Regions from separate parts of the Amycolatopsis sp. FBCC-B4732 genome, predicted to be linked through region 1. Evidence: predicted binding sites of a transcription regulator. Region 1 holds the regulator's gene; the other holds the start of a gene.

Region 1 (15,505 bases):
AAGCTGATCAGCGGCCTGCAGCGCGCGGGGCTCGAGTCGTTCGGCAACGAGGGCGAGCCCTTCGACCCGAGCGTGCACGAAGCCGTGCAGCACAACACCTCGCCGGACGTGGCGGGCCCGACGGTCACCGTGGTCATGCGCCGCGGTTACCGCTTCGGGGACCGCGTACTGCGGGCGGCGCTGGTCGGCGTGACCGACCACGAGCCCGGCGCGGCCCCGGTGGACCCGCCCGTCGGTGGCGAGCTGCCACTCGGCGGCGGAGTCGATGAACAGCAGCAGTAAGACGTATCCGGTTCAAGTGGGAGGAGGAGACGCCCGATGAGTGCACGGGAATGGATCGGTAAGGACTTCTACCGTGAACTGGGCGTCTCTTCCGACGCCACCTCGGACGAGATCAAGAAGGCCTACCGGAAGCTGGCTAAGGAGAACCACCCGGACGCGAACGCCGGCAACGCCGACGCGGAGCAGAAGTTCAAGGCGGTCTCCGAGGCGTACGGCGTGCTCTCCGACGCGAGCAAGCGCAAGGAGTACGACGAAGCGCGGCGGCTGTTCGGCAGCGGGGGCGGGTTCAACTTCCCCGGCGGTGGCGGCGGCACCGGCAGCTTCGACGTCGGGGACATCTTCGGCCAGGCCGGCGCCAACCAGCAGGGTGGCTTCGGCGGCCTCGGGGACATCCTCGGCGGGCTGTTCGGCCGCGGCCGCGGGCCGGCGGGCGCGACGGCGAACCGGCCGCAGCGCGGTGCCGACGTCGAGACGGACGTCCGGATCGACTTCACCGAGGCGGTCAAGGGCGCGACCCTGCCGCTGCGGCTGTCGAGCCCGGCGACCTGTTCGACGTGCAGCGGCAACGGTGCGAAGCCGGGCACGTCGCCGCGGACCTGCCCGACCTGTTCCGGTTCGGGGCTGGTCAGCCGCAGCCAGGGTGCCTTCGCGTTCTCGGAGCCGTGCCGCGACTGCCGCGGCCGCGGGACGATCATCGACGACCCGTGCCCCGAGTGCGGCGGCGAAGGCGTCAGCACGCGGACCCGCACGCTGACCGTCCGGATCCCGCCGGGCGTCGACGACGACCAGCGGATCCGGCTGGCCGGTCAGGGCGAGCCGGGCCGGGGCGGCGCGCAGGCGGGCGACCTGTACGTCCGGGTGCACGTGGCTCCGCACAAGCTGTTCGGGCGCAAGGCGCTCGACCTGACGGTCACCGTGCCGGTCGACTTCACCGAACTGGTGCTCGGCACCACGATCACGGTGCCGACGCTCGAAGGCAAGGTCTCGCTCAAGGTGCCGCCGGGCACCGCGAGCGGCCGGGTGCTGCGCGTGCGCGGCAAGGGCATCGCCAAGCGCGACGGTGCGCAAGGTGACCTGCTCGTCACCCTCCAGGCGGCGATTCCCGCCAAACTGGACGACAAGGCGCGCGAAGCACTGCAGGCGTACGCCGAGTCGATGGCCGGGCACGACCCCCGGCCCGAGATCACTGAGCTGCTCGAAGGCAGGTGAGTGGGATGTTCGGCGGGATCCCGCAGGAAGGCGACGAAGAGACCCCGGTGTTCGTCATCTCGGTGGCGGCCCAGCTCGCCGGGATGCACGCGCAGACGTTGCGCACCTACGACCGGCAGGGCCTGGTGTCACCGGGCCGCACCTCCGGTGGCGGGCGGCGCTACTCGATGCGGGACATCGCGCTGCTGCGCGAGGTCCAGCGCCTGTCGCAGGAGGACGGCGTCAACCTGGCCGGCATCAAGCGCATCATCGAGCTGGAGAACCAGGTCGACGCGCTGCGGGCCCGGATCACCGAGCTGACCGAGGAACTGGCCGCGGCGTACGTGGCCGGCGAACAGGCCGCGGCGGCCGCGCACGCGTCCTACCGCCGGGACCTCGTGCCGCTCAACCAGCAGACCGCCATGGTGGTCTGGCGTCCCAAGCGCCGCTGAGCACGTGAACCGCGAAGGCCTCCCCGGGTGACCGGGGAGGCCTTCGTGCGTCAGAGCTCCAGCCGCGGCCAGGCCGCGAGGTCGGCCAGCATCCGGCGGTCGTGCGTCGCGACGACCACCGCGGCCGGGGTCTTCAGCAAGGCCTCGGTCAGCTCCTCGACGAGCACCGCCGACAGGTGGTTGGTCGGCTCGTCGAAGACGAGCACGTCCGGCCGTCCGGCCAGCCGCAGGGCGAGGTCGAGCCGGCGTTGCTGACCCTGCGACATCCGCCCGACCGGGGTGCGCAGCGCTTCGGCGTCGAGCAGTCCCATCGCCGAAACCGGGACGCCCGCTCGCTCGAACAGCGCGCGAGCGGTGAGCTCTTCAGGCCACGCCGGGACTTCCTGGCCGATCAGGGCCACTTTCGCGCGGGCCAGGTGCCGGACCGAACCCGTTGTCGGCGTGAGCTTTCCGGCGAGCGCGGACAGCAGCGTCGACTTGCCCGCACCGTTCTCGCCGGTGACCAGCAGCCGGTCGCCGCGGTCGAGTGACAGCGTCACCGGGCCGGTGAGCCGTCCGGCGACGCCGACGTCGTCCAGGCGGACGAGCGCCTGAGCGCCGGAGCCGAGATCCGGCCACCGCAACGACAACGGCGGTTCGGGCACGGTGACGCGGTGCGCTTCGAGCGCGGCCCGTTCCCGGTTGAGGGCCTGGACGACGCCGGGCGCGCGGCTCTGCCGCTGGTGCCGTCCGGTGCCCTTGTCCGGGCGCCAGCCGGTGCTGAGCCGGTCGCGGGCCTGCGCCACCGCGGCGGTGAGCTGCCGATGGGCGTCCTGCTGCTCCTCGTGGTCCTGCACCCACCGCTCCCGGTCGCGGCGGCGCCCGTCCCGCCAGGCGTCGTAACCCCCGGCGTACCGGCGCGGACGGCCGTCCTGGCTGGGGCTGAGGTCGAGGAACTCGGTCGCGACGTCGGCCAGCAGCGCCCGGTCGTGGCTGACCAGCGCGACCCCGCCGTCGTGCCCGCGCAGGCGGGCGGTGAGGAACGCGAGGCCGGCGGCGTCGAGGTGGTTGCCGGGCTCGTCGAGCAGCAGGAAGTCGTACCGCGCGCCGAGCAGGCAGGCCAGCCGCACGCGGTAGCGCTGCCCCACCGAAAGCGTGCTCAGCGCCCGGCCGCGGTCGGCACAGGCGTCGAGCGCTTCGAGCGCGACGTCGACGCGGCGCTCGGCGTCCCACGCGTCGAGGCGCGTGGCCGCGTCGAGCGCGACAGCGTAGCGATCTTCGGCGCCTTCGGCCGACTTCGCGAGATCTTCAGTGGCGGTATCGAGGGCGCTCAGGGCGGCGTGGACGTCCCGCAACGCCGCGGTGGTCAGCGTCCCGACGGTCTCGCCGGACCGGAACGGCAGCGCCTGCCGCGCGATCCCGACGGTGCCGGTCCGGTGCACGACCCCGTGATCGGGCGCGCGAAGGCCGGCGAGGACGTGCAGCAACGTGGTTTTGCCACGCCCGTTCTCGCCGACGACGGCCAGCCGCGACCGGGCGGAAACGGTGACGCTGACGTCGTGCAGCACCCGGCGCGAGCCGAGCGTGACGCCGACGCCTTCCGCGCGCAGGTGGACGGGCTGGGAGGAAAGAGGGGAAGACAAGGGTGGCTCCGCGGCTCAGGAGGGAGCCGGGCAGCGCGGAAGCGGCCGCCCGGCAAGGACCGGAACGGCGGGCAGAAAAGGGGGTGCACCGCCGTCAGCGGCGGTTCCGCAACCTCATGAAGACGGGACAGGAGTACATGATCGCGAGGCTAACCCGCGCGGAGGGGGACGGCCAAGCGAATAACCGACCGGACGGCGAGGGCCGGCCCGCGCGAGCGCGGGAGCGGCCGACCGGCGCGCGGCAGCCGCGGGCAGCCCCTCCCGGGTGCCCGCGGCTTCGTGTCGCGGTCAAGCCTTGAAGTTCAGCAGCTGCTTCACCTCTGCCGTCCGCGACTCGATCACCCGGCGGGCCAGGTCGCGGGCCTCGGCGTTCACGCCGCCGGAAGTTCCGTTCTCCGACTGGGCCAGCTCCACCGCGCCTTGCTGCTGGCCGGTCAGCACGTCGAGGAACTTGCGGGTGAACTCCTGGTCCGGCGCCGACTTCAGCGCTCCCACCAGGTCCGGGGCCGTCATCTTCATGCCGCCGTGGCCCGCGTGGGCTTGGGGGTTCGCGTCCATCGTCTCGGGCTCGTTCCAGGCTCGGAGCCAGCCCTTCACCTGGTCGACCTCGGTCCGCTGCGTCACCTCGATCGCCGCCGCCAGTTCCTTCAGCGGGGCCGGAACCGCGCGGCCCGCGGCGAGGTGGGCGATCTCGATCCCCTGCTCGTTCTGCGGGATCAGCATCTGCAGGAACATCACGTCGGCCGCGTTGTGGGACGGGGCGGCCGGCGTCGCGCCGCTGCTGCATCCGGTCAGCAGCAGCGCGACGACGGCCAGGACCAGCCTCACTGGCGCTGCCAGAGGGCCGGGGTGTTCGGCGGCTCCCAGCCCGCGATCGCCGTGTGCGGCTGGAGGCAGCGGTAGCTCGCGCCGTTGTACGTCACGACGTCGCCCGCCTTGTACGCCGTGCCCGCCGACCAGGTGCCGGTCGACGGCGGGGTCGTCGTCGGGGGCGGGGTCGTGGTGGGCGGCGGGGTCGTGGTCGGGGGCGGCGTGGTGGTGGGCGGCGGAGTGGTGCCCCCGCCGCCGACCTGCAGGTCGACGCAGCTGTAGAACGCGTTGGCCGTGTCCGAGATGTTCCAGATGGCCAGCACCTTGATCCGGCCCGAGTACCCGGCCAGGTTCACCGTGTGCGACAGCGTCGGCGGCGGCTGCTGGTTGTTGCCGTTGAAGACCGCGACGCGCGTGTTGCCGACGTAGTACTCGTAGTTCGTCGTCGAGTGGCGGGCGGTGAACACCCAGTTGAACGTCACCGTGCTGCCGACGGACTTCGCGGGCCACGCCTTCGATTCGTCGTTCAGCTGGGCGAACTGGGACAGCCCGCCGTTGCAGCTGCGCAGCCCCTTCGGGCCTTCGACGCTCTGCGGTTCGTAGACGATCTCGCCGCAGTTCGAGACCTTCCCGGCCGCGCAGTTGGCCTGCCGGCTGGGCGGGTCGGAGATGTACCCGTGGGCACTCGCGGTGGCCGCGGGGAGGACGACGACCAGCACCGGCGCCAGCAGGGCACCGGCCGCGGCCGCGAAGAGCTTTCGTTTCCAGGTCATTTCGGCTCCTCGAGGGGGAACAGCTCTGTTCCGGAGGGAGGACGAACGAGCACATCCGGGGAAGATGTGGTCTAGACCATAAGTCGATTCGGGCACAACGGTCAACGAACTACCGCCGTTCGACGATTTCGCTGCTCCGCTCGGCTCAGTGCGAAGGTCGGGACGGCTGCTGCAGGTGTTCGCCGAAGAAAGACGTCACTCGGCGCCAGGCGTCTTCCGACGCTTCGTGGTGGTAGGTGAACCCGATCACCTTGAGCAGCAGGTTCAGCGGCAGGGCGACGTCGATCTTGTTCGCGAACCCGTGGCTCGCGCCCGGGTACTCCTTGACGTCGTGCGGGATCTCGCGCTCGGTGAGCGCCGTCTCGAGCTTCGCCGCCGCGCCGCGCAGCGAGAAGTCCTTCTTGCCGAAGCTGGCGACGACCGGGCAGGCGTCGTCGAGCACCGACAGGTTCTTCGGTAGCTGCCCGTAGTACGGCGCCGACGCCTCGAACCCGCGGGCCGCCGCGACGAGGGCGAAGCCGCCGCCCATGCAGAAGCCGGCGATGCCGATCCGGCCCGTGCAGTCCGGGCGGGCGGCGAGCAGCGCGCGGGACGCCTCGATGTCGTCGAAGCTGCGCCCCCGGTTGGCGAACATGTCCGAAAACACCCGGCGCACGCAGCGGCGCATGCCCCCGCGCGAGTACAGGTCCGGGCTGAGCGCCAAGAAGCCCTCGGCGGCGAAGCGGTCGGTGATGTTCTTCGTGTCCTGGCTCAGCCCGAAAGCGTCGTGGACGAGCACCACACCGGGGTGCGGCCCTTCGCCGGCGGGTTCCGCCAGGTAGCCGCCGATGGTGCCGTCCGAAACCGGAATCGTCATCTCCATATCGGCGACGATAGCGCGTTCAATCCAGGGTGAACGGGTCGTACGAAATCCGTTCCAGGTCGATCCCCTTGGCGAGCAGCTTCGCGATGGTGGATTGGATCATCGGCGGCGAACCGGAAACGAGGACGTCGTGGTTCTTCCACGAGCCCCGCTGCGTCACGGCGTGCGCGAGCGTGCCGCGGTCGCCGCCGGCCACCGCGCCTTCCTCGGTGACCGGCGTGACCGTCAGCCATTTGGACGTCGCGGCCAGCCGGCGCAAATCGTCCAATGCGTACAAATCTTCCGGTCTTCGGCCGCCGAAGAACAGGTGTACCGGCGGATTACGCTTCCAGCGCGCGAGGTCGTCGATGATCGCCATCAGCGGCGTGATGCCGGTGCCGCCGCCGATCAGCAGCAGGCGCCGCTTGGTGGTGGTCGGCCGCACGTCGAGCGCGCCCATCGACGGCCCGAGGCGCCAGACGTCACCCGGCCGGGTGTGGTTGACGATGCTGCCGCTGACCCAGCCGCCGGGCACCGCGCGCACGTGGAACGTGAGCTGCCCGTCGCCGCGCGGCGCGTTCGCCGGGGACAGGTACCGCCAGAACCGGGGCCGCTGCGGCACTTCGACGCTGACGTACCCGCCGGCGCGGTACGGCAGCAGCCCCTCGGTGTGCACCTTCACCAGCGCGACGTCGCGGGCGAGTTTCCGGTGCTCCAGCACGGTCGCCGACCACGCCGCCGGCCCGGTCTCCGCCTGCGCCGCCTCGCGCATGGTCTTGGCGATGAGCCCGTACGCCGAGGTCCACGCCGATTCGACCTCGTGCGTCCACTTCTCCTTGAGGAACCGCTTGAGCGCCGCGATCAGCGCCACGCCGACGGCGTCGTAGTGGCGGGAGACGACGGCGAACTTGCGGTGGTCGCGGCCCAGCTGGCCGAGGAAGGTGACCAGCTCGTCGGGCCGGTCGACCATCTGCACGACGTACACGAGCGCGCGCAGCAGCCTGCTCCGCTGGGTCGACATGGTGACCGGGAACAGGTCGCGGCAATCGGGGGCGATCACGAACAACGCGCCGTAGAAGTACTGCGCCAGTTCGTCGGCTCTCGGCTCGACGGCCGCAAAACTTTCACGAATCAATCGTGCCAGTTCGCGACCTTCCACAGCCGAAACAGGAAGTGTCTCGGGCAGCGTGGAGATCTTCACGGATTCAGCATTCATCGGGAACGGTAATCTCCAGTCGTGCACAGGTAAAAGCGCCGTCCATGCGGCGTCGCTGTCGCGGTGCCGCCCCCGAGGGTTTCCGACTGTAGGCGCATTCCCGTGCAGATGCGCGTGATTCCGCGTGGTCCCGCTCGATCGGAGCAATTTGGACACACCGGGTCAACCCGATCTGGCACTGCGTAAAAACGATCAGTTCACGGTGAAATGTTCACCGGACAGGAGTATTGCCTTTCCGGTGTTACGGGAATCAGTCGATCGTGAACGGATCGTATTGGATCTGGTCCAGTGCGCTGCCCGCCACGAGCATGCGCGAGACCGTCGCGCGGATCATCGCCGGCGAGCCGGACACGAGGATGTCGTGGCCGGGCCAGGCGCCGTAGCGCGTGACGGCCTCGGCCAGCGTGCCCTGCTCGAACCCGGGGACGTCGCCGCCGCGCTCCACCACCGGCGAGATGGTGAGCCACGGGTTGATGGCCGCGAGCGCGCGCAGCTCTTCGAGGTCGTAGAGGTCCTCACGGGACGGTCCGCCGTAGAAGAGGTGCGTCTTCGGGTTCTCACCCCACAGCGCGAGGTGGTCGAGGATCGAGCGCAGCGGCGCCACGCCGGTGCCGCCGGCGATCATCAGCACGCCTCGTGACGCTTCGCGGTCGACCGTCAGCCGGCCGAGTGGCGGGCCGAGCCGCCAGACGTCGCCGGGCTGGGTGTGGCTGACGATGGCGCGGGAGACCCAGCCGCCGTCGACCGCGCGGACGTGGAACTCGATGCCGCCGTCCTCGCGCGGCGCGTTCGCCGGCGAAAGGTAGCGCCACAGCCGCGGCCGCTGCGGCACTTCGACGCTCATGTACTGGCCGGGGTGGTAGGGCACCGGCTGCTCCGGCCGCAGCCGGACGAGGGCGAGGTCCCAGGTCAGCCGCCGGTGCTCGACCACGGTGGCGTGCCACGACGGCGGGTTCTGGTCGGCCGCGGCGGCGTCCTGCATGGCCCGCGCGGCGATCGTGAAGGCCTCGGCCCACGCGCGTTCGACCTCCGGCGTCCACTCCCGGCCGAGGTGGTTCTTGAGCGACGCGAGCAGGGCCGTCCCGACTGCTTCGTAGTGCCGCGGCACCACGCCGAACTTGCGGTGATCGCGCCCGAGCTGGCGCAGGAACGGCGCCAGGTCGTCGGGCCGGTCCACCATCTGCACGATGTGCACCAGCGCGCGGACCAGCCGGCCGCGCTGGATCTCCATGTTGATCGGGAAGAAGTCGCGCGTGGTGGGGGCCAGGGTGAACAGCATCCCGTAAAAGAACTGGGAGATGTCCGCGATGTACGGCTCGGACTTCGCCCAGCTGTCCCGGATGAGCTTGACCATCGCGGCGACGGCGGCGGGGGCTTCACGCGGGGCCGAAGACCTGGGGAGCGGGCTGACCGAGTCGGCGGTCATGAGGGGTTGTTCACGGGTCGGGGACCGCCTCCTGGGTCCATCGCCACTGCAGCCACCTCGTCACTCGAACGCGCCGCGCGCGCGGCCCGTCCGCAGGGTAGCCGCCGGGCGGCCTTTTGCCCGCATTGTTGCTCCGACCGGGTGTATTTCCGCCGGTGGGAGCGTGGGCGACCTCACCGACCGGATGGTTGCCCTGAGCAAGCGTCCGGCAATAAACTTGTATTGCACAACTAAGGGAGGTTCCGATGGGCTTCGACGACACCGACGACGACGTCCGGGTCGAGCTCATGCGTGAGCTGAAGACGGCTTCCCAGCTCCAGCACGCCTGGATCATGCAGGCCTGGCAGAGCGAGCCGGGACTGCACCCGGCGGCCGCGATGCTGCTCTCCGACCTGGCGAAGAACGGCGAGGCCCGGCCGTCCGAGCTGGCGAAACGCCGTTTCGTCGACCTCTCCGTGGTGAGCAGGCAGATCGCCCAGCTCTCCGCCGCCGGGCTGGTCGACCGCCGTCCCGCGCCCGAGGACGGCCGCGCGTCGCTGGTCAGCGTGTCGGAAAAGGGGCGGGCCGAGCTCGCCCGCTGGCGCGCCAACTACCTCGAGTTCATGGAGAAGGCGCTCGGCGGCTGGGACGACGAGCGCGTCACCGAGCTCACCGAACGGCTCGCGGGGATGAACGAGGACCTCCGCCGCGCGCTCGGCAGCGCGGCCTGCGGGGCCGGCTCGACCAGGTGACGCGGGGCCGCCGCGGGGATACCCGCAGTGGCCTTTTCGCCCACCGTACTGTCTCCGTTCGGGCCTGACTTCGCGGTGTTCGGCCGGGTTAACTTCGGTAGGTGACGCGTAGCCGGGTCGCACTGCTGTGCGCGTTGGGGATCGACAACTTCGGCTCTGGTCTGTTCCTCCCGTTGGCGCTGGTCTACGTGACCCAGGTGGTCGGGGTGCCGCTCGCCGTGGCGGGCACCGCCGTCACCCTCGGCACCATCGGCGGCCTGGTCGTGCCGCCGCTCGCCGGCCGGCTCGTCGACCGCGTCGGGCCGCGCACCGTGGTGATCGGCGCCCAGCTGCTGCAGGCCGCCGGGACCGGCGCGTACCTCATCGCCGACGGCCCGGGGCCGGTGGTGGTCGCGGCCGTGCTGCTCGCGACCGGTCAGCAGCTGTTCTACAGCTCCCTGTTCGTGCTCATCGCCGACGTCGCGGGCGACGTCCAGAAGGATCGGCCGTTCGCCGAGGTGGGGATGGTGCGGGCCGGCTGCTTCGGCCTCGGCGGGCTCGTCGCGGGCGCGCTGCTGACGTGGGCCGGCACGTCCGGGTACCGGGTCGCGCTCGCCTTGGACGCGCTGACGTTCTTCGCGGCGGCGTTGGTCCTGGTCTTCTTCGTCCGGCTGGCGCGCCCGGTCGCGCGGCCCGCCGAGCAGCCGGTCCGGGTGCTCCGGAACCGGCCCTACCTCGCGTTGATCCTGTTCAGCGGCCTCTTCGGGCTTTCGCTCGACTTCTTCCTGATCGGCATGCCGGTGTTCGTGCTCGACCGGCTGCACGGCCCGGTCTGGCTGCCCGGCGCGATCCTCGCCCTGCTGACCGTGCTGACCAGCGTCGGCGGCACGATCGCGCTGCGGCTCACCGCGCGGCTGACGCGGCTCGCCGCGATGCGCGCGGGTTCGGCGTTGTTCGCCGCGTGGTGCCTGGTCAGCCTCGGCGTCCTGCTGGTCCCCGACGGCTGGCAGGTCGTCTACCTGCTGGCGTCGACGCTCGTGTTCGCCGCCGGCGACCTGGTCTTCGGGCCGCGGTCGGGGGCGCTGGCCGAGGCCGCGGCACCTCCGGTCGCCCGCGGGCGTTATCTCGCTGCGTACCAGTACGCGTTCGCCGTGGCGCAGGTGATCGCACCGGTCGTGGTCGCGTTGTTTTCGGTGGCCGACTGGTTACCCTGGGTGCTGGTCGGGACGTGCGCCGGGCTCGCCGTGGCCGGGCTCGGGACACTGGGATCACGGCTGCCGGCAAGCGCCGTGGCACCAGGTCAGAGTTGAGCGGAACAGACTCAAGTTTTCGTGCGTTAAGGGTAGTGACAGGTCATGGTCAGGCCTGTCACCAGGACTTTCGAGTTATCGAGCATGAGGTGAGGGATGGACGCTTTCAACCCGACCACGAAGACCCAGCAGGCGATCTCGTCGGCGGCGCAGGCGGCCACGATGGCGGGCAACCCCCACGTGTCGGCCGCGCACCTGCTGGGCGCCCTGCTGGCGCAGGGTGAGGGGCTGACCGCACCGCTGCTGACCGCGGTCGGGGCCGACCCGGAGGTGGTGCACAAGGAGCTGGAGCCGCTCATCGCGGCGCTGCCGTCGGCGACCGGCGCGACCGTGTCGAGCCCGCAGTTCGACACCCACGCCGTCAAGTCGCTGACGCGCGCCCAGAAGCTCGCCACCGAACTGGGCGACGAGTACGTCTCGACCGAGCACCTGCTCGTCGGGCTCGCGACCGAGGGCGGCCAGGTCGCCGACCTGCTCAAGCGCCACGGTGCGACGCCGGACGCGCTGCAGGAGGCGTTCGTCAAGGTCCGCGGCTCCGCCCGGATCACCAGCGAGGACCCGGAGAGCACGTTCAAGGCGCTGGAGAAGTACGGCGTCGACCTCACCGAGCGGGCCCGGCGCGGCGAGCTGGACCCGGTCATCGGCCGCGACACCGAGATCCGCCGCGTCGTGCAGGTGCTGTCGCGGCGCACCAAGAACAACCCGGTCCTGATCGGCGAGCCGGGCGTCGGCAAGACGGCCATCGTCGAAGGGCTGGCCCAGCGCATCGTCGCCGGGGACGTGCCCGAATCGCTGCGCGGCAAGCGCGTCGTCGCCCTCGACCTGGGGTCGATGGTGGCCGGCGCGAAGTTCCGCGGCGAGTTCGAGGAGCGGCTGAAGGCCGTGCTCAAGGAGATCACCGACTCCGCGGGCGAGGTCGTCACGTTCATCGACGAGCTGCACACGATCGTCGGCGCCGGCGCGACCGGCGAGGGCGCGATGGACGCGGGCAACATGATCAAGCCGATGCTCGCCCGCGGCGAGCTGCGGATGGTCGGCGCGACCACGCTCGACGAGTACCGCCAGCACATCGAGAAGGACGCCGCCCTGGAGCGGCGCTTCCAGCAGGTGCTCGTCGGCGAGCCGTCGCCCGAGGACACCATCGCGATCCTTCGCGGGCTGAAGGAGCGCTACGAGGTGCACCACGGTGTCCGGATCACGGACGCCGCGCTGGTCGCCGCCTCGACGTTGTCCGACCGCTACATCACCGCGCGCTTCCTGCCGGACAAGGCGATCGACCTGGTCGACGAAGCCGCGTCCAAGCTGCGCATGGAGATCGACTCGCGGCCGGTGGAGATCGACGAGGTCGAGCGCTCCGTCCGGCGCCTGGAGATCGAGGAGATGGCGCTCGCCAAGGAGAGCGACGCCGCTTCGAAGGAGCGGCTCAACGCGTTGCGCGCCGAGCTGGCCGAGAAGCGCGAGTCGCTGACGGCGCTGACCGCCCGCTGGCAGAACGAGAAGGGCTCCATCGAGCGCGTCCGCGAGCTCAAGGAGCAGCTCGAGCAGCTGCGCGGCGAGTCCGAACGCGCCGAGCGCGACGGCGACCTCGGCAAGGCCGCCGAGCTGCGCTACGGCCGGATCCCGGCGCTGGAGAAGGAGTTCGAAGCGGCGACCGAGGCGAACGAGGCCAGCCGGCAGAACGTCATGCTCAAGGAAGAGGTCGGCGCGGACGACGTCGCGGACGTGGTCAGCGCGTGGACCGGCATCCCGGCGGGACGGCTGCTGGAGGGCGAGACCGGCAAGCTGCTGCGGATGGAGGAGGAGCTCGGCCGGCGCGTCATCGGGCAGGCCGAGGCCGTGCAGGTCGTCTCGGACGCGGTGCGCCGCAGCCGGGCCGGCGTCGCCGACCCCGACCGCCCGACCGGTTCGTTCCTGTTCCTCGGCCCGACCGGCGTCGGCAAGACCGAGCTGGCCAAGGCGCTGGCGGAGTTCCTCTTCGACGACGAGCGCGCGATGCAGCGCATCGACATGAGCGAGTACGCCGAGAAGCACTCGGTGGCGCGCCTGGTCGGTGCCCCGCCGGGCTACGTCGGGTACGACCAGGGCGGGCAGCTGACCGAGGCCGTCCGGCGCCGGCCGTACTCGGTGGTGCTGCTCGACGAGGTCGAGAAGGCCCACCCGGACGTCTTCGACGTGCTGCTGCAGGTCCTCGACGACGGGCGGCTGACCGACGGCCAGGGCCGGACGGTGGACTTCCGGAACACCATCCTGATCCTGACGTCCAACCTCGGCTCGCAGGCCATCGCCGACCCGAACCTCGACGAACGGCAGCGGCGGGACGCGGTGCTCTCGGTGGTGCAGCGGCAGTTCAAGCCGGAGTTCCTCAACCGGCTCGACGACATCGTCGTGTTCCACTCGCTCGGCACCGAGCAGCTGACGTCCATTGTGGACATCCAGGTGGCGCGGCTGGCCGCGCGGCTGGCGCAGCGCCGGCTCCACCTCGACGTCACGGACGGCGCCCGCGAGTGGCTCGCCCTCAACGGCTTCGACCCGATCTACGGCGCCCGCCCGCTGCGGCGGCTGGTCCAGTCGGCGATCGGCGACAAGCTGGCGAAGGAGCTGCTGTCCGGAGAGATCCGCGACGGCGACACGGTGCGCGTCGACATCCCGGAGCTGGAAGCCGGTGACTCGCTGACCGTCGAGCGCGTCTGAAACCTCGTGAGTGGTCAGGGCGGTTCCAACCGCCCTGACCACTCTCGAAAGCGGGCGTCCACTGTAGAGATTTGTCGACTCGGTGCGGGGATTTGATCCGAATGGGCCCGGCGACACGGGTACCGGCCATCAGCTCTTCGGCCTAGCAGGCGATACCCTGCACGTCGTGGGTATTCCGGCGTGGATCTGGTTCGTCATCGCGGCCGTCGCCCTGGTGGCCGGCCTCGGGCTGCTCGCGGCCGACCGGGCGAAGGAGGGCTCGCGCAACCGCGAGCGCATGCGCTGGGCGCAGTTGCGCGGCTGGCAGTTCGTCGAGGAGGACGAGCGGCTGCCGCAGCAGTGGGCAGGCGGCGCCATCGGCTACTTCGGCGCGGACGCCGCCGTGAACGTCGTCGCGGGGTCGACCTTCACCTCCGACGGCCGCCGGCCCGTGTTCATCTTCGACATCGAGTCCGAGGGGCAGATCCCGGCCGTCGTCGTCGCCGTGCGCTGCAACAAGAAGCACCGGATCCCGATCGAGATGTGGCTGTCCAGCGTGCCCTTCCAGCGCGCCGACATGCCCGAGATGCTCGGCCCGATCGGCTCCCGCTACGCCTTCGCGGACGACGCCGACGGTGCCCGCGCGGTGATCACCCAGGAGCTCGTCGACGCCGCGGACCAGCTCGGCGGCGACGTCGGCGTGGCCTGGCTCGAGGCCGAGTGGGTGCTCGCGAGCGTCGTCCCGACCGCCGGGCCCTCGCGGCTCGAGCGGCTGCTGCGCGACCTCGGCGAGATCGCGGACATCGTCGACCCGTTCGACGAGGACTACGACGCGGGCCGCCACCAGGCGAGCGCGCCCATCCCGACCCCGGGCTCGACCCCGCCCGCCACCCCGGCCGCCGGGACGCCGGTCCAGCAGCCGCCCGCGGAGCCGACGCAGCAGGACTAGGGGTTCAGCGGGCGGTCGAACAGGCTGCCCGAGAACGACGGGGTGAGGGTCCCGCGCACGGTGGCCGCCCCGCCCTGGACGTGGACCACGCGGTCGACGCCGAGGTCGCCGCTGATCGAGCCGGCCGAAAGGTCGTGCGACACCTTCACCAGGCCGCCGGCCGGGCCGAGCTGACCGCCCACCTCGTGCTGCTGGCCGAGGTCGAGGTCGCCGGCGAACTGCCCGCTCGCGTGCTGCTCCGACGACGTGCCGACGGCGCCGAGCCGGCCGAGGTCGACGGCCTGCCCGGACGAGCGGCGCACGGCGAGCCCGCCGGTGAGGTCGCCGGCGAACCGCCCGGTGGGGCGCAGCCCGGTGTCGACCTGCTCGGCGTGCTCGCTCAGCACGTCGACGCCGTTGCCCAGCAGGACGCCGTGGTGCGCGCTGTCGCTCGCGCCGAGCCGGGCGGGCGCGGTCGAGCCGGCCAGGCGCTGCTCGTCGCCGGCGGTCACGACGGCCTGGCCGAGCCCGACGTCCTGGCGGCCGGCCCGGCTCGCGAAGGCACCGGACGAACCGGCGCCCGCGGCCTCCCCGACGTCGGCGAGGAACCGGGCTTCGCCGACCCGCTTGCCGAAGACGTCGCGGCGGCCCGCGGTGAGGCCGTCGCCGTCGAGCTGCCCGGCGTGCTGGTGGTCGACGGGCAACGAGATGCCGTTCAGCGGCAGGGTGACGTCGGTGGGGCTCGCCAACGCGGCGGCGGGGGCCGCGAAGAGCAGTGCGACGGGCGCCGCACCGGCGGCGACTTTGGGCAGGTAGCCGCTTTTCCGCTTGCTGTGCTTACCCATGCGCCGGACCATACTTCCCCGTCGGCTCGAACGCATGTCTGCCCGTGACCAGCGGGTATGTTCACCCACATGACCACCACCGCTCTCATAACCGGTGCCACGGCGGGCATCGGCGCGCAGTTCGCGCGCACGCTCGCCGCCGAGAAGTACGACCTGGTCCTCGTCGCCCGCGACACCGCGCGGCTGGAGGCGTACGCCGCTGAGCTGCGGGAAAAGCACGGGGTCGCCGTCGAAGTGCTCGCCGCCGATCTGTCCGAAGTGGACGGACGGGCCGCGGTCGAGGAGCGGCTCGCCGCCGGGCCGGTCGACCTGCTGGTGAACAACGCCGGGTTCGGCCTGAACGGCGACTTCTGGACCATCCCGCCGGACGCGCTGCAGCGCCAGCTCGACGTCAACGTCACCGCCGTGCTGCGGCTGACGCGGGCGGTGCTG
Region 2 (15,505 bases), 820 kb from region 1:
CGCCGGTTCTTCTTGGTGATGTAGTTGCGGTGCTTGCACTCTTCGCACGCCAGCGTGATCTTGGGTCGCACGTCGGTGGCAGCCACAGCGTTTCCTTCTCTCTCAGGTCCGGGGGCCAGCCCCGTCGTTACCGCGTAGCGGTGGCCGGACTTGAACCGGCGACACAGCGATTATGAGCCGCTTGCTCTGCCAACTGAGCTACACCGCCCTTACATGACCCAAGCCGCGACACGCAGGCGTGACGCGGCTGAGGTCGTGAGCCCCTTTACGGAATCGAACCGTAGACCTTCTCCTTACCATGGAGACGCTCTGCCGACTGAGCTAAAGGGGCCTGGCCTCTCGCGAGGACTTGGAAAGGTTAGCAAGCCCCGTCACCCGGCCGTGCAACCGGGGTCGATTAACCCGAAAACCTCAGGTCAGCAGGGTCAGCACGGTCTCCGAGTGCCGCCCCGGCGAGCGCGCGGTGCGGGCCTGCAGCCACGCCTCCAGGCGGTCTTCCGGCAGCGGCCGCGAGATCAGGTAGCCCTGCGCGACGTCGCAGCCCATCGCCTCCAGCTGGTCGCGGGCGACGTCCTCCTCGACGCCTTCCGCCACCACCGTGAGCCCGAGCGAATGGCCGAGCTCGACGATCGAGCGGACCACCGCGAGGTCGCCGAGGTCGGTGCCCATGCCGAGGACGAAGCTCTTGTCGATCTTGACCTGGTCGACCGGCAGCTGCCGCAGGTAGGCCAGCGACGAGTAGCCCGTGCCGAAGTCGTCCACCGCCAGCACGATGCCCAGCGAGTGCAGCTCGCGCAGGATCGGCAGTGCCTTCTGCGGGTCGGACATCACCCCGGACTCGGTCAGCTCGAACGTCAGCAGCTCCGGCGGGATGCCGTGGTGCTCCAGCTCGCGGGCGACCTTGTCCGGGAAGTCCTCGTCGGCCAGGTTCCGCACCGACAGGTTCACCGCGACCGAGATCCGCAGGCCTTCGTCGAGCCACTTGCGGCAGCGCTTGAGCGCCTCGCCGAGCACGAACGACGTCAGCACGCCGATCAGGCCGGCCGCCTCGATGGCCGGGACGAACTCGTCCGGGCCGAGCCTGCCGAACTCCGGGTGCACCCAGCGGACGAGCGCCTCGACGCCGGCCACCTGCCGGTTCGGCAGGGTGATCTTCGGCTGGTAGTGGACGCTGACCTGGCCGTCCTCGAGTGACTGCCGGAACTGCGTGACCATCTGGAAGCGGCGCAGGAAGATCTGGCCCATGCTCGGCACGTAGCCGCGGACCTCTTCGCCGCCCTTCGTGGCGCGAACGGCGACGTCGGCGCGCTGCAGCAGGCCTTCGATGTCGACGACGTCGCCCGACTCCTCGGGGGTCGTCGTCGCGTAGCCGATCATCGCGTTCGCCTCGACCGAGAGCCGGTCCACCGGGTACGGCGCGGAAAGCCCTTCGCGCAGCCGTTCCGCGGCGTCGTGGGCCTCCTCCGGCGGGCAGCCGACGAGCAGGGCCGCGAAGGACGCGCCTTCCAGCCGGGCGAGCGGGACGTCGGGGCCGAGCGCGTCGCGGATGCGGCGGGCGGCGGCGATGACCATCCGGTCGGCCCACGCGTAGCCGAGCGCGTCGCTGACCGTGGAGAAGACGTCGAGGTCGATGCGCAGCACCACGGCGTGCGCGTAGTCCCGCAGCGGTTCCTTCGCCACCTGCCGGAAGCCCAGCCGGTTGAGGTGCCCGGTGAGCGGGTCGTGGTAGGCGTCGTGGCGCAGCGTCGCCAGCAGCCGCCGGTTGTCCAGCGACGTCGCGAGGTGGCTGGCCATCGTGCCGAGCAGCTGGACGTCGTACTTGCCGAACCCGCGCCAGCGCGAGAGCCGGTCGTGCGCCTCGACGACGCCGAGCAGCTGGTTCGCGCTGCGCAGCGGGACGACGAGCGCCTCCTGCGCGCCGCGGTCGAGCAGCGCCGCGCGGACGTCGGGGTTGGCCTCGGTGATCCGGAAGTGCCGGACGTGCGCGCCGGGCAGCCGCAGCAGCGGGTCGTCGGCGGCGGGGTCGGCGGGCGGCAGGTCGTCGCCCGCGACGACGACCCGCAGCGGGTCCTTCGCCTCGAGCCGCAGCCGGAGCACGACGCGGCCCGCGGCGAGCTGGTCCTTGATGCGCTCGGCGATCGTCGCCCACTCGCGGACGTCGACGCCGCCGACGAGCTCGTCGGCGCGGCCGGCCGGGCGGGCCGCGGCCAGCTGGCCCGAACGGGCGACCATCAGGCTGACGTCGGAGAGCGCTTCCATGTCCCGCTGCTCCCGCAGCAGGTCCGAATAGGCCCAGTACAACGCGGTCAGGCCGAGGAAGACGGCGAGCACCAGCGGCCACGCCTTGGGCGTGTTCGAAATGACGAGGTAGCCGGAGAGGCCGACGGACGCGTTGACGAACCCGACGACCAGGATCCGCGCGGTCAGCCGGACGGCGGTGCTGACCCGCATCCGGCGCCGCAGCACGCGGACCGCGGCCAGCGCGAGCAGCGTGCTCACCAGCGGCGCGGTCAGGGTGCCCGCCAGCGCGGCCACCCACGGGAACTTGTCGCCGCCACCCGCGCCGACGGCGTACTTGACCAGTCCGGCGACGGCGAACGCGCCGGTGATCTCGAGCAGGAACGCGCCCGCGTTGTAGAGGACGCGGCCGGAGACCTTCCGCGCGAGCAGCGTGCCGATGCCGGCGACCAGGTGCGCGGCCAGCACGACTTCGAACGGCGCGACGAAGAACCCGATGACGAGCGGGATCTCGGTGAAGGAGATGGTCCACGAGATGCCGCTGCGGACGTCGACGTTGATGCCGAGCTGTTCGGCGAGCAGGAACGCGACCGCGAGGACCGGCCCGATCCAGAGCAGCTTGCTGTCCCAGTGGAACGGTTGCCACGAGCCGACGGCGAACGCGGCGACGAGCCCGAGGCTCAGCACCGCGAAGGTGTACACGCGGAAGCGGCGTTCGTCCGTGCGGGCTTCGGCGGAGGCGGCGGGTTGGGGTGGTGTCCCGGAAGCGGCTCCCGGCCCGGGCTGCGCCTGCGCGACGGCGTCGCCGTGGGCGTTGGTGTCCGGCATCCGACCTTCCCTCCCAGCTTGTCCACCGGTGTTGATCCGTGACTTCGGGTGTGGACAAGGGCCATACCGTACCCCGTAGGGCGTACCCGTGTCCCTTTCGAGACAGTAGGAGATCACCCCAGGGTTAACAATGCCTCGAACGCGCTGACCTGCGTGGACCAAGGGGTGAAACATCGGGTGGCGAACCAGGGGTCGGTCCTCTGCGCACGACGTCCCGGGTAGCGCTTCAATGAACCCATGCACAGCGACGTGATAGCCACCGAACACGCGGCCCGGCTCGCGGCGGTGGATCCCCTGCTCCCCGGTTCCTCTCCCTTCGAAGCGGCCGAAAGCGCGGTGGTGCTGGAGGTCGCGACCGCCGGCTCGGCCGCTTCCGGCCTCGCCTCGCGCATCCAGGTCGACCAGGACGCGCCGAACGCGCCGTGGCGGGCGCTGACCGAGCACCGGCTCGACCTCCAGCTCGCCGGCCCGCAGCCGGCGGCCGCCCTCGACGCCCTCCTCACCCGATGGGATGAACATCTGCGCGCGGTCGCCGAGCGCGGCGACACCGAGACCGCGGCGATCGTGCCGCGCGCGAGCCGGGACGCCGCCGGCACGCGGGAAATGCTGCACCACGGGTTCGCCCCGCTGCGGGTGGTCGCGGTCCGCCCGGCGGACCGGATGATCCCGGCCGGCCCGCGCGGCACGCCCGGCGTCAAGATCCGCCGCGCCGAGCCCGGCGACCTCGAAACCGCCGTCGAGCTGGGCTTGGAGCTGCACACCTTCGACGCGCAGTACGGCACGGTCAACTTCCGCAAGGGCATCGAGGACATCATGGCCAAGGACCTGGCCGAGCAGCTGGCCCGGCCGGAGCCGCCGCTGTGGATCGCCGAGCTGTACGGCCGTCCGCTCGGCATGGTCAACGTCCAGCACCCCGGCGAGACCGGCTGGATCAGCGACCGCGTCAAAGCGTCCCGCGTCGGCTACCTCTCTTCGCTGGCCGTCGCGGAGACGGCGCGGTCGTCCGGTGTCGGCACCGCGCTGGCCACGCACGCCCACCACGTCCTGGACGAAGAAGGCGCCGACGTCGTCCTCCTGCACCACGCGGCGGCGAACCCGCTGTCGACGCCGTTCTGGTACGCGCAGGGCTACCGACCGCTGTGGACGTACTGGCAGCGCCGGCCGGCCGTTCGCTGAACGACTGGCGGCTTACCCCGGCCGGCCGGTCCTTATAGGCTGGTCCCGCGAGGAGCGAGGGGAGCCGGGAGTGAGCGACCAGCGGGATTCGGCGCCGAGAGCGCCCGAGGGCGTCGACACCGAGAAGCCGTCCGCGGCCCGGATCTACGACTGGTACCTGGGCGGCACCCAGAACTGGGCCGTGGACCGCGAGTTCGGCAGGCGCATGGAGCAGCAGTGGCCGCTGGTGCGCCCGGGCTCGAAGCAGAACCGCGAGTTCATGAACCGCGCGGTCCGGGCGGCCCTGCGCGCGGGGATCCGCCAGTTCATCGACCTCGGCTCCGGCGTCCCGACGGCGGGCAACGTGCACGAGGTCGTCGAGGCCGAGCTGCCCGACGAGCACGACGCGAAGGTGGTGTACGTCGACTACGAGCCGGTCGCGGTCGCGCACGCGACGCTGATCCTCGAAGAGGAGGCCGCGACCGACTGGGCCGGCATCGTCCAGGCGGACATGCGGGACGCGAAGGCCGTCCTGCGCGCCGAGGAGACGAAGCGGCTCATCGACTTTTCGCAGCCGGTCTGCCTGATGATGATGGCGGTGCTGCACTTCGTCGGCCCGGACGACGACCCCGAAGGCATCCTGGCGGCGTACCGCGACAAGCTCGCGCCGGGCAGCTGGCTGGCGATTTCCCAGATGAGCGAGGGCGACGGCACAGGCCCGCACCTGGACGGGCTGCGCTGGTTCGTCGAGCAGTACCGCAAGACGAGCAACCCGGTGTGGCTGCGCGACCGCGACGAGATCGAGCCGCTGTTCGGCGACTGGCCGCTGCTCGAGCCGGGCATCGTGCACCTGCCGGACTGGCGGCCGGACCGGAAGCTGAACGCGCTGGAGGCGGAAGCGCGTCCGTTCGCTTGGTGCGGCATCGCGGCCCGACCGGGCGCCTGACCTGCAGCCGCGCCGATCGCCCCGCCGCGGTACTCGCTGATCGACTGGGCCGAGCCGGCGTGGCCGCGTCCGGCGGTCGAGCTCGTGCCCTGAATTCGACGACCAGCCGCTGCCGTCGCCGGAGATCACGGCGTTGCCGGGTTGGCGGCCCGACCAACCCCCTGACCTGCACTTTCCCTGATCGCTGTGGGCGAACGCACCATCGGAAACAAACACACCCATCGGAGAGTTGAGCTAGGCAGACTCAACTAACCGAGGAGTGCACATGTCCGACACCCGCCTCCTGCCCGTGCTCCCGCTCGATGACGACGTCGTGCTGCCGGGCATGGTCGTCCCGCTCGACCTCACCGACACCGAGACGCGGGCCGCGGTGGAGTCCGCCCAGGCGAACACCCCGAGCCAGGCTTCCTTCCCCGGCATCCGGTCGACCGGCGCCACCAAGGCCGAGGTCCTCATCGTCCCGCGCGTCCACGGCGAGTACGCCGAGTTCGGCACCGTCGCCACGGTCGAGCGCATCGGCCGCGTGCCCGGTGGCAAGGCCGCCGTGCTGCTGCGCGGCACGTCCCGCGCGCTCGTCGGCCGGATCGCCGACGGCCCCGGCGCCGCCCGCTGGGTGCACGCCGAGGACGCCCCCGAAACCACGAACGACCGGACCGCGCCGCTCGCGGCCGAGTACAAGGCCGTCGTCATCTCGATCCTCCAGCAGCGCGGCGGCTGGCAGCTGATCGACGCCGTCCAGCAGGTCGAAGACGGCTCCGCGATCGCCGACCTGTCCGGCAACGCGCCGTACCTCGACACCGACCAGAAGCTCGAGCTGCTGACCACGCTCGACGTCAGCGCACGCCTGGAGAAGGCGCTCGAGTGGAGCAAGGAGCACCTGGCCGAGCTCGAGGTCACCGACACGATCCGCAAGGACGTCGCCGAGGGCATGGAGAAGCAGCAGAAGGAATTCCTGCTGCGCCGCCAGCTCGAAGCGATCCGCAAGGAGCTCGGCGAGCTCGACGGCACCGCTGACGAGACGGACTACCGCGCCCGCGTCGAAGGCGCTGAGCTGCCGGACGCCGTCAAGAAGGCCGCGCTGGCCGAAGTGGACAAGCTGGACCGCACGTCCGAGCAGTCCCCCGAAGGCGGCTGGATCCGCACCTGGCTGGACACCGTCCTGGAGCTGCCCTGGACCGAGCGCACCGAGGACGTCTACGACATCGCGGCCGCGCGGGCGGTGCTCGACGCCGACCACGCCGGTCTCGACGACGTCAAGGAACGCATCATCGAGTACTTGGCCGTGCGCAAGCGCCGCGCGGAATCGGGCCTCGCCCCGGTCGGCGGACGGCGTTCCGGCGCGGTGCTCGCCCTCGCGGGCCCTCCCGGGGTCGGCAAGACGTCGCTGGGTGAGTCCGTCGCGAAGGCCATGGGCCGCAAGTTCGTCCGCGTCGCGCTGGGCGGCATCCGCGACGAGGCGGAGATCCGCGGGCACCGCCGCACGTACGTCGGCGCGCTGCCCGGCCGGATCGTCCGCGCCATCAAGGAAGCCGGCTCGATGAACCCGGTCGTGCTGCTCGACGAGATCGACAAGGTGGGCGCCGACTACCGCGGCGACCCGACCGCGGCGCTGCTCGAAGTGCTGGACCCGGAGCAGAACCACACGTTCCGCGACCACTACCTCGAGGTCGAGCTGGACCTGTCCGACGTCGTGTTCCTGGCGACGGCCAACGCGCTCGAGACCATCCCCGGCCCGCTGCTGGACCGCATGGAGCTCGTCACGCTGGACGGCTACACCGAGCACGAGAAGGTCACCATCGCCCGCGACCACCTGCTCCCCCGCGAGCTGGAGCGCGCCGGCCTGGGCACCGCCGACGTGGTGCTGACCGATGCCGCGTTCAGCCGGATCGCCACCGAGTACACCCGCGAGGCGGGCGTGCGCAACGCGAACCGGACCATCGCGAAGGTGCTGCGGAAGATCACGACCAAGGTCGCGCTGGACGAGGTTTCGCTGCCGCTGACGGTGGACGCGCCCGATCTGGACACCTACCTCGGCCGTCCGCGGCACATCCCGGAGTCGTCGCTGCCGGCCTCGACCCAGCGCACGGCGACCCCGGGCGTGGCGACCGGCCTGGCGGTGACCGGCGCCGGCGGTGACGTCCTCTACATCGAGGCGTCGCTGGCCGACGAGGAGTCCGGCGCGTCCGGGCTGCAGCTGACCGGCCAGCTCGGCGACGTGATGAAGGAGTCGGTGCAGATCGCGCTGTCCTACCTTCGTTCGCACGGCGCGGAGCTGGAGCTGCCGGTGGGCGACCTGAAGAAGCGCGGCATCCACGTGCACGTCCCGGCGGGCGCGGTCCCGAAGGACGGGCCGTCGGCGGGCGTCACGATGACGACGGCGCTGGCGTCGCTGCTCTCGGGCCGTGTGGTCCGCGCCGACGTGGCGATGACCGGTGAGGTGTCGCTGACCGGCCGGGTGCTCCCGATCGGCGGCGTCAAGCAGAAGCTGCTGGCCGCGCACCGGGCGGGGATGAAGACGGTGATCATCCCGCAGCGCAACGAGCCGGACCTCGACGACGTCCCGGCCGAGGTGCTGTCCCAGCTGGACGTCCACGCGGTGGCGAACGTCCGCGAGGTCCTCGACCTCGCACTGACCCCGGCGTCCGCGCCGGTTCCCCAGGCGGCGTAACCCCGAGCGCCGCCACCCGACGAACGGCCGGTTTCCCCTTCCCCCGGGGAAACCGGCCGTTCGCGTGCGGTCAGAGCCGCCGGGCGGCGATCAGGTACCCGGTGCCGAGCCGTCCGGCGGCGGCGCCGCGGCCGACCGTCCTCTCCGGACGGTCAGGCGGACGCCGCACGAGGCGGTCGAGCGGCGGCACCAGCGCGGTCACGTCGTAGTACAGCGTGTCCTCGGGTTGCAGCCCGGCGCGCCACAGCTCGTGGCGCAGCCGCCGCGGCGCGTAAGCCTTGATGCCGGTGCGCCGCGCCCCGTGCCGGCGCGGGAAGTGGAAGGCTTCTTCGAGCCCGCCGAGCACGCGGCGCGCCGGCCAGTACAGCCCCCATTCGACGAGCCGGTAGGGACTGCGCGGGTTGAGCATGGTGACGACGGCGAGCCCGCCGGGCCGGACCACCCGCGCGATTTCGTGCAACGCCGGCCCGATGTCCACGTATTCGAGCACGCCCATGGCGAGCGCGATGTCGAAAGCGCCGTCCGCGAACGGCATTTCCCCGATGTCGCCGACGGCGAATTCCGCTTCTTTCCCGGCCCGTTCCCGGGCCGCGTCGACCATGGCGGCGGACCGGTCGCACCCGGTGACGGCGAAGTCCCCCGGCCGCCCGTCGAGCAGGTGCCGCACCATCATCCCCGGCCCGCACCCGACGTCGAGCAGCGCGCCACCGCACCGCCTTTCGAGCACCCGGTCCACGGCGTGCAGCCGGGACCGGTGGTACCGCGCGGTCGGCCCCGGCCCGGAGTAGCCGTCGGCGTAGTCGTCGACGAGCCGGGCATCGGCGTACTGGACCCGCACGAGCTGCTCGCGCGTCGGGCGTTCGAGCATCCCGGGTACCGGCATGTGCACCTCCATTGTCGACCCCTGCCCCCTGCGGTGGTCGGGCGGGTCACGGGCGCCGTTACCGATTCACGGAAGTATTTCGAAATGCGAGCGAAAGGGGGAACGAATCTTCACCCGTTGCGCGGCAGAATGCCCGCCGAATCGCGCGGACTCGGTATTCTTCGGCAATTCGCACAATCGCGGCATAGCAGACGAACCCGTGACCGAGCGGTCACGGGGTCGTCGTCATGGGGTGGCGGGTGAGGGATTCGAACCCCCGTAGGCGTAAGCCAACTGGTTTACAGCCAGTCCCCTTTGGCCACTCGGGTAACCCGCCAAGGCCGGGCGAACCGGCCGGGGAGAAGCTTACCCAACGGATCCGGACGGGGGTCAACCGGGATACCCGTGGCCCGGTGGGGGCTAGGCTGGGTGGCCCCTGACAAGCGAGTACGAGGTGTGAGGACACGTGGCGGATCCCTCTTTCGACGTCGTGAGCAAGGTCGACCGCCAGGAGGTGGACAACGCGCTCAACCAGGCGAGCAAGGAGCTCGGAACGCGGTTCGACTTCCGCGGCACGGGCACGACGATCAACTGGTCCGGCGAGGAGGCGATCGCGATCGAGTCCGAGACCGAGGAGCGCGCCCTGGCCGCGGTCGAGGTCTTCAAGGAGAAGCTGATCAAGCGCAGCATCTCCCTGAAGGCGTTCGAAGCGGACGAGCCGGCCCTCTCGGGCAAGATCTACAAGATCGGCGGCAAGATCCTCCAGGGCATCGCTTCGGACAAGGCGAAGCAGATCGCGAAGTTCATCCGCGACGAAGGCCCGAAGGGCGTCCAGGCCCAGATCCAGGGCGACCAGCTGCGGGTTTCGGGTAAGAAGAAAGACCAGCTGCAGGACGTGATCGCGTTGCTGAAGGGCAAGGACTTCGAGATCGCGCTGCAGTTCACGAACTACCGCTGACGTCACCGCGGGCACCCGGCGTCACCGGGTGCCCGCTCAGGACGGCGTCAGCGTCCAGCTCGCCTCGTACCCCGACACCTTCAGGTACCCCGGCCCCCGCACATCCCGCTCCACCTGCACGTCACCGATCTGGTTCAGCAGCAGGTCGCGGAACTCCCCCGCGTTGATCCACAGCGCGATGTTCCCCCGCGTCTTGGCCGTGAACCGCACCTTCGACACCCCGGCCGGCAGGCGCAACACGGCCTCGCCCTTGCCCTTCGACTCCTGCCCCGCCACCGCCGACGGCAGGCTGCGGAAATCGGAGATCGTCGCCGTCCACGCGGCGTTCGCGTGCACCGTCACCCGCTTCGTCGGCCGGCCCTCGTACGTGTTCAGCCACGTCGTGCCCTTGTACGCGCCGATCGCGTTGACCAGGCCGTGCTCGCCGCCGTCCGAGTCGATGATCACGTTCGACGAGCACTTCGGGCAGTCGAACGTGAAGAAGCCCATCTGGTCGGCCGGCCAGCTGGTCTCGAACTCGCCGCTGCCCTTGCCCGTGTGCGTCTCCGCCGGCACTTCACGAGGTGCCGGGGGCGCGGTCGACGTCGGCATCTGCACGGAGCCGCCGGACGACGCCTCCTCGATCGTCCCGTAGCCGACACCGGGCGTGCACCCCGCCGCCAGGACCAGGACGAGCACGCCGAACAGCCGTAGTTTCATCGTTCCCCCTCGGGGCCACCACCGGCCCCCCGTGAACTTTCGACGGCCCCCACCTCCGCGTTACCGTCACGGGCCGCGACTCGGTCACCCGATGGCGCACAGCAAACCCCCCGAACGCGCTAATGAGCCGTGTGACTGTCCACGGCGGACCCGATCAGCGTGTTGTAATCGCGCGATCACCGCGTGGAGAGGGTCCGGATGCGCCGCTTTCTCGTCTTCGTGCTGCCGCTGACGCTCATCGCGACGCTGCTCACCCCCGCGAGCGCCGCCGAGCGCCGTCAGCTCGTGCCCGGCTACGGCTCCTACGCCCGGCTCATCCGGCTCGACCACTCCGTCATCGGCCGCGGGCGCATCATCGCCACGCTGACCAGCGAAGACGCCGGCGGCAAGTTCACCCCGGTGCTGGAGAGCACCGACGAGGGCGAGTCCTTCCACGAGATCGGCGAGATCCACGACCCCGACGGCCGCTACGGCATGTGCTGCGGCACCGTCTACGAGCTGCCGCAACGCGTCGGCAAGCTCCGCGCCGGCACGCTGCTGTGGGCCGCGTCCTACCGGCAGGACGCCGGGCCGCAGCGCCGCGTCGGGATCCGGATCTGGGCCAGCAAGGACGGCGGCCGGGCGTGGAGCTTCCTGTCCGAAGCCGCGCGGTCGCACAACATCGACGGCATCTGGGAGCCCGAGTTCACCGTCGACGCCGGCGGCACGCTCTGGCTGCACTACGCCGACGAGACGCAGGCGCCGAAGTACGCGCAGGTGCTCAACCGGGTCGCTTCGACCGACGGCGTGACCTGGGGCACCAAGCAGCTCACCCTGGCGATCCCGCCGGACCGCGTCCGGCCCGGCATGCCGATCATCCGGCGGCTGCCCGACGGCCGCTTCTACTTCGCCTACGAGATCTGCAACTACCGCGACCGCTACTGCGACCCGTACTTCAAGATCTCGGCCGACGGCGCCAACTGGGGCAGCCCCACCGACCCGGGCACCCGGGTGAACACCGCCAACGGCAACTACTTCCAGCACGCGCAGACGATCACGCTGTTCCCCGGCGGCCCGAACGGTGTGCGGATCGTCATGGTCGGGCAGATCTACACCAACGCCAAGGGCCAGCCGCAGCCGAACAACGGCCAGGTCCTGCTGGCGAACGACGACTTCGGCAGCGGTCACTGGTACGAGCTGCCCGCCCCCGTGCACATCACCGGTATCTACAACAACTTCTGCCCCAACTACTCCTCGACGCTGCTGCCGGTCGACGACGGCCGGAACGTGCTGGAGGTCGCCACCGAGTACAACCTGGGCTGCAAGGCCTACTTCGGCAAAGGACCGGCCTTCTAGCGCTTCTCGATCGGCCGGTCCGGCCCAGCCCGTAGGGTGGGGACCCAGTCGTGGCCGAGGAGAGGGAGGCAGTTCATGAAGGGCATCGTGCTGGCCGGAGGCAGCGGGACCCGCCTGCACCCGATCACCCAGGCGGTGTCGAAGCAGCTGCTGCCGGTCTACGACAAGCCGATGGTCTACTACCCGATCTCGGTGCTGATGCTGGCCGGGATCCGCGAGATCCTGATCATCTCCACCCCCACCGACCTGCCGATGTTCCGCCGGCTGCTGGGCAGCGGCGACCAGTTCGGCGTCTCGTTCTCCTACGCCGAGCAGCCCAGCCCGAACGGGCTGGCCGAGGCGTTCGTGATCGGCGCGGACTTCATCGGCGGCGACGACGTGGCGCTCGTGCTCGGCGACAACATCTTCTACGGGCAGGGCTTCTCCAGCCGCCTGCAGCAGGCCGTGCGCGAGCTCGACGGCTGCGTCCTGTTCGGCTACCCGGTGAAGGACCCCGAGCGCTACGGCGTCGGCGAGGTCGGCCCGGACGGGAAACTGCGCACGATCGAAGAAAAGCCCGCGAAGCCGCGCTCGAACAAGGCGATCACCGGGCTGTACTTCTACGAAAACGACGTCGTCGACATCGCGCGCTCGCTCAAGCCGTCGAAGCGCGGCGAGCTGGAGATCACCGACGTCAACCTGACCTACCTGCGGCAGGACCGGGCGACGCTGGTCGAGCTCAGCCGCGGGTTCGCCTGGCTCGACACCGGCACGCACGACTCGCTGCTCGAAGCCGGCCAGTTCGTGCAGGTGCTGGAACACCGGACCGGCGTGCGCATCGCGTGCCTGGAGGAGATCGCGCTGCGGATGGGCTTCATCGACGCCGACGAGTGCTACGCGCTGGGCGCGAAGCTCGCGAAGTCCGGCTACGGCGACTACGTGAAGGCGGTCGCCGTCGCGGCGGGAGCGTCGGCCTAGAGCCCGCCCGGCCCGCGGCGCGCCATCTCCTCGAGCCGCCGGATCCGGTCGGCGATCGGCGGGTGGGTCGAGAACAGCTTGCTCAGGCCCTCGCCGGGGCGGAACGGGTTCGCGATCATCAGGTGCGACTGCGACACCAGCTGCGGCTCGGCCACCAGCGGCCGCGCCCGCGTGCCCGCGTCGAGCTTCCGCAGCGCCGAGGCCAGGCCCAGCGGGTCGCCGGTGAGTTCCGCGCCGGACGCGTCGGCCTGATACTCCCGCGACCGGCTGACGCCCATCCGGATGACGGCGGCCGCGATGGGGCCGACGAAGATCAGCATCAGGCTGACCAGCGGGCTGCCGTCGCGGTTGTTGCCGCCGAAGAACAGCGCGATGTTCGCGAGCACGCTGATCACGCTGGCCAGCGCGCCGGCGACGCACGAGATCAGGATGTCGCGGTTGTAGACGTGGGACAGCTCGTGCCCGAGCACGGCCCGCAGCTCGCGCTCGTCGAGCAGGTCGAGGATGCCGGTGGTGCAGCAGACGGCCGCGTGGCGCGGGCTGCGGCCGGTCGCGAACGCGTTCGGCGCGACGGTCGGGCTCAGGTAGAGCTGCGGCATCGGCTGGCGGGCGACGTGCGCGAGCTCGCGCACGATCCGGTACATCGCCGGCTGCTCGACCTCGGACACCGGCCGCGCCCGCATCGCGCGCAACGCCATCTTGTCCGAGTTGAAGTAGGCGAACGCGTTCATCCCGAGCGCGATGAGCAGGCCGATGACCAGGGCGCCGCGGCCGAAGAGCCCGCTGATCGCGATGATGATCGCCGACAGCAGGCCGAGCAGCAACGCCGTCTTGAGTCCGTTCTGGTGCCCGTGCACGCGCTCGCCTCCGTCCGCTCTGGAAGTGGGTTACCCACTGGAAACAACGCGATCGGGGGACGCGAAGTTCCTTCACGTGAGCATCGCGCGAGTTACGCTCGAGGGGCGAGTCGATCAAGAGCGGAGGCGTCGATGCGAGGTCGCCAGCTGGGCCGACGGACCCTGTTCGCCCTGGTCACCGCGGGTGCCGGGGCCCTGGTCCTGCCCGGGGTGGCGCGCGCGGAGGAGGTCCGGTCGATCGACGTCGGCGGGTCGCCGGCCGGGGTGGCGGTGAATCCCGTCACGGGGCTCGCCTACGTCGCGGATCCCGAGGCCGGGGCCGTGTCCGTCATCGACCCGGCGAGCGCCGCGGTGGTCGCGCGGGTCCACGTCGGCGGCGAGCCGGGTGACGTCGCCGTGGACGCCAAGGCCGGCCGGATCTACGTCGCGAACCCGCCGGCGGGCACCGTGGTGGTGCTCGACGCCCGCACGCACGACCTGGTGAGCGTGATCGGCGCGGGGACGGGTGCGTCCGCGCTGGCGGTGGACGAGCAGGCCGACCGCGTCTACGCGGCCAGCGGCGGCACCGGCTCGCTCGCGGTGCTCGACGGCGTCAGCTGCACGCTGGCGGCGCTGGTGCCGGGCCCGAAGCCGAGCCTCGCCGGCATCGCCGTCGACCCCGGCCGCAAGCTGGCCTACTGCGCCAGCACCGCGACGGACTCGGTCGAGGTGTTTTCCATCGACAGCGGGAAGTTCGTGGCGAGCGTGCCGGTCGGCGCGCGCCCGACGGCCGTCGCGGTGCACGCGGCGAGCGGCACGGTGTACGTCGCCAACTCCGGCATCCACCACATGTCCATTGTGGACGCCGCAACGCACACCGAGCGCAAGACCGTGTTGCTGCGCAGCGAATCCTCGGCGCTGGCAGTGCACCAGGGCACGAACACGGTGTACACCAACGGCGGCCAGAACGGCCTCAGCCGCGTCGACGGCGCGAGCGGCACACTGACCGGCGAGCTGTCGCTGGGCGTCAACCCCGGCGACGTCGCGGTCGACCAGCGCACGCGCGCGGTGTGGGTCACCGATCCCCTGAACGGGCGGGTTTCGATCGTCCGCGATTTCTGAGCCCCCAGCTGGGGCAACTCCAGGTATACGGTCGGGAAGCATGAAACTCGGACTGCAGATCCCCGACTTCACCTGGCCGAACGGGGCGTCCGCGCTGGGCGCCGAACTGGCCGCCGTCGTCCGCACCGCCGACAACGCGGGCTTCGACTCCATCGCCGTGATGGACCACTTCTTCCAGATCGGCGGGGTCGGCCCCGTCGAAAACGACATGCTCGAGGCGTACACGACCCTCGGCTTCATCGCGGCGCACACCGAGCGCGCCAAGCTGCTGACCGTCGTCACCGGCGTCCTCTACCGCCACCCGGGCCTGCTGGCCAAGGCGATCACGACGCTCGACGTCCTGTCGGGCGGCCGCGCGATCCTCGGCATCGGCGCGGGCTGGAACGAGGACGAGTCCCGCGGCCTCGGCTTCCCGTTCCCGCCGGTCGCGGAACGCTTCGAGCTGCTGGAGGAGAACCTCCAGTACGTGCTGCAGATGTGGGCGGACGGCGACGAGCCGTTCAAGAGCAAGCACTTCGACGCGACGAGGCTGTTGAACGTCCCGCAGGCCCTCTCCGACCCGCGCCCCCCGATCATGATCGGCGGCGGCGGCGAGAAGAAGACGCTGCGGCTGGTCGCGAAGTACGCCGACCAGTGCAACCTGTTCAACAGCCCGGAGCTGGAGCACAAGCTCGACGTCCTCAAGCAGCACTGCGAAAACGAGGGCCGCGACTACGACTCGATCACCAAGACCGTCTACCACATCCTCGACATCGGCGAGGACGGCTCGAAGTCCGGCGAGCTGCTGACCGAGCTGGAGCGCCTGCACGGGCTGGGCATCGACGTGGCCCTGGGCATGGTCCCGCACGTCCACGACCCGGCGGTGCTGGAGAAGTTCGGCACCGAGGTGATCCCGGCCGCG

Evidence for each region. Region 1 encodes HspR, which represses chaperone genes until heat shock. Its sites were predicted from a motif close to ANNTTGAGTNNNNNNNACTCAANNT; they were not measured.
Region 2: a site for HspR is predicted at 5,394-5,418, ahead of lon (endopeptidase La). Genes of this name have one in related genera too.

What each region holds. Positions count from the first base shown of each region.
Region 1 is NZ_CP095376.1:8,387,997-8,403,501, forward strand. Features, by position in the region: gene grpE (nucleotide exchange factor GrpE) at 1-282, shown strand, start outside; gene dnaJ (molecular chaperone DnaJ) at 319-1,491, shown strand; gene MUY14_RS37735 (heat shock protein transcriptional repressor HspR) at 1,497-1,922, shown strand; gene MUY14_RS37740 (ATP-binding cassette domain-containing protein) at 1,973-3,544, opposite strand; gene MUY14_RS37745 (DUF305 domain-containing protein) at 3,833-4,372, opposite strand; gene MUY14_RS37750 (lytic polysaccharide monooxygenase) at 4,369-5,127, opposite strand; gene MUY14_RS37755 (dienelactone hydrolase family protein) at 5,273-5,989, opposite strand; gene MUY14_RS37760 (globin domain-containing protein) at 6,009-7,112, opposite strand; gene MUY14_RS37765 (globin domain-containing protein) at 7,435-8,610, opposite strand; gene MUY14_RS37770 (MarR family winged helix-turn-helix transcriptional regulator) at 8,856-9,341, shown strand; gene MUY14_RS37775 (MFS transporter) at 9,443-10,630, shown strand; gene clpB (ATP-dependent chaperone ClpB) at 10,727-13,321, shown strand; gene MUY14_RS37785 (hypothetical protein) at 13,488-14,249, shown strand; gene MUY14_RS37790 (hypothetical protein) at 14,246-15,073, opposite strand; gene MUY14_RS37795 (SDR family oxidoreductase) at 15,143-15,505, shown strand, end outside.
Region 2 is NZ_CP095376.1:7,569,992-7,585,496, forward strand. Features, by position in the region: gene rpmG (50S ribosomal protein L33) at 1-86, opposite strand, end outside; tRNA gene MUY14_RS33645 (tRNA-Met) at 136-208, opposite strand; tRNA gene MUY14_RS33650 (tRNA-Thr) at 259-331, opposite strand; gene MUY14_RS33655 (bifunctional diguanylate cyclase/phosphodiesterase) at 412-3,066, opposite strand; gene MUY14_RS33660 (GNAT family N-acetyltransferase) at 3,304-4,242, shown strand; gene MUY14_RS33665 (SAM-dependent methyltransferase) at 4,313-5,167, shown strand; gene lon (endopeptidase La) at 5,433-7,835, shown strand; gene MUY14_RS33675 (class I SAM-dependent methyltransferase) at 7,906-8,718, opposite strand; tRNA gene MUY14_RS33680 (tRNA-Tyr) at 8,952-9,034, opposite strand; gene MUY14_RS33685 (YajQ family cyclic di-GMP-binding protein) at 9,164-9,655, shown strand; gene MUY14_RS33690 (hypothetical protein) at 9,692-10,354, opposite strand; gene MUY14_RS33695 (sialidase family protein) at 10,553-11,689, shown strand; gene rfbA (glucose-1-phosphate thymidylyltransferase RfbA) at 11,765-12,646, shown strand; gene htpX (zinc metalloprotease HtpX) at 12,643-13,503, opposite strand; gene MUY14_RS33710 (YncE family protein) at 13,636-14,604, shown strand; gene MUY14_RS33715 (LLM class F420-dependent oxidoreductase) at 14,645-15,505, shown strand, end outside.